One region of the Paenibacillus wynnii genome, then DNA from elsewhere that is predicted to be linked to it. Evidence: predicted binding sites of a transcription regulator. Region 1 holds the regulator's gene; the other holds the start of a gene.
The links. The regulator NrdR, encoded in region 1, represses ribonucleotide reductase genes. The targets are predictions, from matches to a motif close to AACACNATATATNGTGTT.

Region 2: PWYN_RS16980 (adenosylcobalamin-dependent ribonucleoside-diphosphate reductase) is a predicted target of NrdR. The motif match lies at 1,304-1,321, and genes of this name have one in related genera.

The regions. Positions count from the first base shown of each region.
Region 1 is NZ_JQCR01000003.1:90,601-94,221, forward strand. Features, by position in the region: gene coaE (dephospho-CoA kinase) at 1-480, shown strand, start outside; gene PWYN_RS15760 (lytic transglycosylase domain-containing protein) at 477-1,040, shown strand; gene PWYN_RS15765 (alpha/beta-type small acid-soluble spore protein) at 1,120-1,338, opposite strand; gene nrdR (transcriptional regulator NrdR) at 1,505-1,981, shown strand; tRNA gene PWYN_RS15775 (tRNA-Ala) at 2,123-2,198, shown strand; tRNA gene PWYN_RS15780 (tRNA-Lys) at 2,212-2,284, shown strand; gene PWYN_RS15785 (endo-beta-N-acetylglucosaminidase) at 2,449-3,621, shown strand, end outside.
Region 2 is NZ_JQCR01000003.1:384,920-388,540, forward strand. Features, by position in the region: gene PWYN_RS16975 (DEAD/DEAH box helicase) at 1-1,124, opposite strand, end outside; gene PWYN_RS16980 (adenosylcobalamin-dependent ribonucleoside-diphosphate reductase) at 1,504-3,621, shown strand, end outside.

The sequences.
Region 1 (3,621 bases):
CCCGGGCATCAAGTGTTGGCGGCCACTGTGCGTCATTTTGGACAAGATATCCTTTTTCCAGATGGAACGCTGAATCGAGCGAAACTGGGTGAAATAGTCTTTCGTGACCCGGAGGCTATACAAACCCTTAACGATCTGACGCACCCGGCTATTCGGCAGGAAATCCGCAGTCGTATGCAGGAAATGGATACACTGGAGCCGGAACGATTAATTATTGTGGATATTCCTTTGCTGTTTGAGTCAAATCTGCAGGGGATGTTTGAGGAGATTGTGGTTGTGTATGTACCGCGTGAGGTACAGTTAGCCCGTTTAATGGAGCGTAATAATTGGTCAAAAGAGCAGGCAGAGGATCGCTTAAATGCCCAAATGGACATTGAGCTAAAACGAAGTAAAGCAAGTTATGTCATCGACAACAGCGGGGATCTGGTCCATACTGAAATGCAGGTTGCCAAACTTTGGGACAGGCTGGGCTTATTATGAAATATCTACGTAAAAAGAGAGTACTGCTGCTCTTGTTCATTGGCTTTACGGCAATTCTATTCCTAAGCACGAACTGGATGTCTTGGTTTTATCCGATTTATTATAAGGATGAAATTCGCAAACACAGTCAAACCTATAACATAGATCCCTTTCTAGTTGCTGCCATTATTCGTGTTGAGACTAATTATAAGACCGGACGGGAATCCAAAAAAGGAGCCTTGGGTCTAATGCAGCTCATGCCGGATACCGCTAACTGGGCACTTGAAAAGGCCAAGCTACCTGATGTGTCACTAGAGCGCCTGAAGCAGGAGCCTTCTGCCAATATTGAGCTAGGGACATGGTATCTCCGATCTCTATCCCGACAGTTTGACGGTAACCGTATAGCTGTTATAGCCGCCTATAATGCCGGCCCTGGCAATGTACAGCGTTGGCTGAAGCAGGGAGCCTGGGACGGAACTGAGGAAGCTGTTAAGAGCATACCTATCGGTGAGACGCGTCATTATGTACAGCGGGTTATCTATTATTATGAGCAATACACGGAGATTTACAGTCATTTTTAAGCTTAAGCATTAGTGAAAAGAAGCATTAAACAGCCCGGAAGCTGTTCAATACTTCTTTAGGCAAGCTATGGAGACAGGTTTATTGGAATTGACCTGCCAGTTGTTGTTCAGCCAGGGTTACAAGACGTTTAGTGATGTAACCACCGATCGAACCGTTTTCATAAGATGTTTTATTGCCTTGGTAACCATCAGGGGAAAGTGTGATACCTAGTTCTTGGGCAACTTCAAATTTAAGTTGTTCCAAAGCTGCGCTTGCTCTTGGCGCTACCAGGTTGTTGGAGCTTCTGTTTTGGCTCATTGCTGTTCACCTCCTATCGGTTGGTAACTGTATTATGTGCTGGACTTGTTATATTCATAACTATAATGAAACGGTGATTTATGGAAAAAAGAATATGCATGTCTAAAAGCCGGTTATCAGCGGAGCGGACAGCTAATCATTTTGCAAAAAGGAAGTGAGTTAACTTATGAAATGCCCATACTGTGATCATACAAATACAAAAGTATTGGACTCTAGACCAGCTAACGAGAATAAGTCCATCCGCCGTAGGCGTGAATGTGAAGGGTGCAGCAAGCGCTTTACAACGTTCGAGATGATTGAGGAGACCCCGCTGATCGTCATTAAGAAGGACGGTAGCCGTGAGGAATTTAGCCGCGATAAAATACTGCGAGGTCTCATTCGCGCTTGTGAGAAGCGTCCTGTATCGGTAGAACAGCTGGAGATGATCGTATCTGAGGTTGAGAAGTCCCTTCGCGGTATCGCTGTAGCAGAAGTGGACAGCCAACAGATTGGTGAATTAGTGATGGAACAGCTCTACCCGGTGGATGAAGTTGCTTACGTCCGCTTCGCATCCGTATACCGTCAGTTCAAAGACATCAACATGTTTATGAAGGAATTGAAGGGACTGCTATCTAAGAGTACCTCTGAAATGGACGGGTTATAAAACGCGGCGATTTCTAATTTATAAAAAAAAGTGTTGACACCGACGCGGATTTTTTATATTATATAGAAGTCGCCTACGGAGCTTGGTCTTAGCAGAGTGGCTGGGCTTACCGCTCAAACGGAACGTTTTTAACCCGCATTAGGGGCCTTAGCTCAGCTGGGAGAGCGCATCGCTGGCAGCGATGAGGTCAGGGGTTCGATCCCCCTAGGCTCCACCAAATTTCATATTATGGACTCTTAGCTCAGCTGGTAGAGCAGTTGACTCTTAATCAATTGGTCCAGGGTTCGAATCCCTGAGAGTCCATCCTAGAAGAAACGGCAGAAATGCCGTTTTTTTGCTGTTTTATACTGGAAACGAATACGATCTGTAATTATTGCACCTGGACTTGCCATTAATCCACTATCAATAGTGTTGCGCAACTTGTTATTATGTAAGCGCAATCATACATTCGATGGGAGGAATATGGAATGAAAAAGATGGGTACAAGTTTTATATTTTTATTTGTAGTGTGCGTAGTATTATCCACATCTGCGTTCGCAAAGCAGCCTTATTCATCCTTTTGGTTTCCAGAGCAATTGATTCAATGGAATCCAGCATCCGACCCGGATGCGGTATTCAACCGGAGTACAGTCCCGCTACAGGACCGCATTGTGGGAGAAGGTGTTAATCCGCATGCGACTAAGGGACCGAAGGTTATGGCTTTATCCGCGCTGAATCCGGGAACAAGTGGAGTTCCATCGCAGGGATCGGGCAAATTCGGAGCAAACACGTTCACCTATTGGCAGTATGTTGACAAGCTGGTATATTGGGCCGGCTCGGCCGGCGAAGGCATCATCGTACCTCCAAGCGCCGATACCATCGATGCGGCACACAAGAACGGCGTGCCGATCATCGGAACGGTGTTCTTTCCACCAACTGTTTATGGTGGGAAATATGAATGGGTGAAGCAGATGCTTCAGCAAAACAGCGATGGCTCTTTTCCCGCCGCTGATAAGCTGATCCAAGTTGCGAACTATTATGGATTTGACGGGTGGTTCATTAATCAGGAGACTGAGGGAGGAACGGTGGCTGACGCGCAGCAAATGAAAGCCTTCCTAAGTTATCTAGAATCGCATAAGTCTTCCTCCATGCACATCGTATGGTATGATTCCATGACTAAGGAAGGCAGTATCAGTTGGCAGAATGCACTAAATGACAAGAATGCGATGTTCCTCCAGGATAATGGAAAGCAAATAACAGGTAGCATGTTTCTGAATTTCTGGTGGAAGGAGCTGAAAAGCTCGGCTGAGAAGGCCAAAAGCTTGGGCAGAAGTCCGTTTGACCTGTACGCGGGCATTGATGTCGAAGCCAAGGGTTATGATACGAAGGTGAAGTGGAATCTGCTGTTCCCGGATGGAGAACCGGCAGTCACTTCCCTGGGTATTTACCGCCCGGATTGGGCGTTCAACAGCGCGGAGAGCATGGAGGATTTCTTCATCCGCGAGAACAAATTCTGGGTGGGACCAAACGGAAATCCGGGCAACACTGCAACGGATCAGGCTTGGAAAGGAATCGCGAACAACGTGGTCGAATCGTCCCCGATAAATGACCTGCCTTTCATCACCAACTTCAACACAGGAAGCGGACAGAAATATTATGTT
Region 2 (3,621 bases), 290 kb from region 1:
GTACGGATCATCTGCAGTAAATCCATCATACGCTCGCGTTTTGGGGAGTCGGGAGGGAGCTTCTTCATCAAATTGACCAGAGTAAGGAATACAGCATCCCGGCTACTACAGACTTCCCGTTGAAGCGTAACCAATGAAAGCATACTTGTAAGATTGCCGCCGGACTCCTGATATTGGTCTTTGACAAAAGCGGTAACTCCGTCATATAATACTTTTTCCTCGGCTGACAGAGTGAGTGGAATATTTCGGACCTTACGTTTTGTAAAGACTACCGGACCCTCTCCCCGTCGATTTCGAATCATGACTTTGGAAAGCGCGCCTTTAAGCTGTTCTTCATTTTTAGGCAGCCGTTTATCCACGACAAAATTGCTGGCGAAATCGCTCTGATTGCCAAGTTGACCCGGCTTCAGCAGTGTGATTAGGTTAAACAATTCGCCCAGATCATTCTGTACAGGAGTGGCAGTGAGCAGTAAACAATATTTTTTACGCAGCTGTTGTACAAATATATAATTGGTCGTTTTTTTATTTTTCAACTTATGCGCTTCATCGATAATCAACAAATCGTATTCATTATTCAGCAGAATCTCTTTATGGGGATCTCGTTTGGCAGTGTCCATTGAGGCAACGACGATATTATTATCCCAAGAATATAATTTTTTCTGGGCAACAGCCGAGATCCCGAACTTGGAATTCAACTCGCGCACCCACTGTAGAACTAGAGAAGCAGGCACGAGGATAAGAACTTTGGAGACAAGTCCGCGAACGATATATTCTTTTAAAATAAGCCCTGCTTCGATCGTCTTTCCCAATCCCACTTCATCAGCAAGGATCGCCCGCCCAGACATTTGAAACAGCACTTTATGTGCCGTATCCATCTGGTGGGGTAGAGGGGACAGTCCGGATAAATGCTTCATACACTGCAGCTCCGTGAAGCTTGTGACTAAATCGGATTCCTCACCTTGAACAGCTAGCTGTGATAATTTCCAGTCTCCCCAAGGGCCGCCTTTGTCTAGTCTAGACTCCAAATCCATCAGCCAACTGCGGTCAAAGGATAGAGGAACCGGCATTACGGGTGTAGACTCCAGCCCCTTTTCGGGCATGGAACTGCGGAATAATTGTGTCATATATCATCCACCTCCGGTGCGAATTACATAGTGATCCGTAGAAGTAGTATGCTCGTAAAAGAGAGAATTCATAACCTAGAGTGAGATAATGCAGGGTGAATTGCTGAAATTTAGGCAGATGGACACTTTTTTCGGAAAAGACCTGTGATACAATATGTGGTATAGTTTATAGATGGGCGCACACAATATATTGTGACAATTGTTTTAAATCTGGGTTTAAATGTGGCAAAGAACGGTTATTTGTTATTGACAAGAACAACTTCCTAATGTCGCTTTTAGAGAAAGAGACATCTGCCGGGAGGTTATTGTTGTGGGTCACAAAACGTGATAACCCACACCTGAAACGGAAGCACTATCACATTTGCGGGAGGTTTTTTTATTGAGTACAGTGGAACGTAATCAGCGTCTAGAGGGCCTGAGCGAGAAAATATTTCTGGACCGTTATGCTTGGAAGGATGCCGACAGTAACAATGCCAAGGTAGGCGATGTCGTACTGGTTCTTACCAAGGACGATCCGAAGTTCCCAACGAAGGAAGTCGGCGAAATTGTGGAGCGCAGCGGTCAAATCGTGACGGTAAAGACTCGCCGAGGCGAGCATGTACAAACCGACGTTGAGAAGCTGACTCTTAATATTGAAAAAACACCTGAAGAAATGTGGGATCGACTGGCAGGAGCTATGGCTTCTGTTGAGAAGACGCCGGAGCTTCAGCAGGAATGGACAGGCAAATTCCGCAGTATTCTGGATGACTGGAAGCTGGTTCCCGGTGGACGTATTGCTGCGGGGGCAGGGGCGAGCGAAGAGCTTACTCTTTTCAACTGCTATGTAGTCCCTTCTCCGAAGGACAGCCGTGGCGGTATCATGCAGACATTATCTGAAATGACGGAAATTATGGCTCGTGGCGGCGGAGTTGGAATTAATCTTTCCTCCTTACGTCCAAGACGAGCAATTGTCCGCGGTGTAAACGGTTCTTCAAGCGGCTCTGTATCCTGGGGCGGTCTGTTCAGTTACACGACAGGACTAATTGAGCAGGGGGGCAGCCGTCGCGGTGCGCTGATGCTGATGATTAATGATTGGCACCCGGATGTAGTGGATTTCATAACCGTGAAGCAAACCATGGGGCAAGTTACCAATGCCAATCTGTCCGTATGTGTGAGCAACAGCTTCATGAAAGCTGTGAAGGAAGATTTGGATTGGGATTTGGTATTCCCGGATACTACGTATCCAGATTACAACGAAATTTGGGACGGAGACCTCGACAAATGGAAAGCCGAAGGGCGCAGCGTTATCCATTACCGTACCGTCAAAGCACGTGACGTATGGCAGACCATTATTGAATCGGCATGGAAGTCGGCAGAGCCTGGTGTTGTCTTCATGGAATACTACAACCAGATGTCCAACAGCTGGTATTTCAATCCTATCATTTGTACAAACCCTTGCGGTGAGCAGGGTCTTCCAGGCTGGGGTGTCTGCAACTTGTCAGCTGTGAATCTCTCTAAATTCTATGACGAAGAGAAACATGATGTAGATTGGGAAGATCTTGCGACTACAACACGTTATTCTGTACGATTCTTGGACAATGTTATTGATAAGACTCCTTACCATTTCCCGGAGAATGAAGCCAATCAGAAGCTCGAACGTCGTGTGGGCCTAGGTACCATGGGATTGGCTGAGCTGATGATCAAGCTCAATATCCGTTACGGAAGTCCTGAATCGCTGGAGTTTTTGGACAAGCTGTACGGCTTCATGGCACGCGAGGCTTACTTAGCTTCTGCTGAGATTGCCGGCGAGAAGGGTTCCTTCCAAGCTTTTGATACTGAAAAATATCTGTTGAGCGGATTTATGAAAAACATCACCGAAACCTATCCGGAAGTAGGCGCAGCCATTCGTGAGAACGGAATGCGCAACGTAACCGTAATCACCCAAGCTCCTACCGGCAGTACCGGAACTATGGTGGGAACTTCAACAGGAATTGAGCCTTATTTTGCCTTTAAATACTACCGCCAAAGCCGTCTCGGCTTCGATGAGCAGTTCGTACCGATTGCGCAAGAATGGCTGGAAGCCCATCCGGGTGAAGAACTTCCTGAATATTTCGTAACTTCAATGGATCTGTCAGCCAAAGATCACATCCGTGCCCAAGCTGCTATTCAACGTTGGGTGGACAGTTCGATTTCCAAGACAGCTAACTGCCCTGCCGATTTCACTGTTGAAGAGACGGCAGAATTGTACGAAATGGCCTTTGATTTAGGCTGTAAAGGTGTAACCATCTACCGTGATGGCAGCCGTGACGTACAAGTACTGCAAACAGAGAACAAGGAAGAGAAGAAGGATGCTCCTATAAAAGAAGAAGTTGTTGAATCAGCAGCTTCTGAAGCTGAACTGACTGATCCTGTAGCTGCAAATGCAGCAGTAGCAAGCCCTGTACCGCAAGCTACCGCTAACGAGCTGGATAAACAATACAAGAAACGCCCGCAGATTCTTCGTGGTGCTACCTATAAG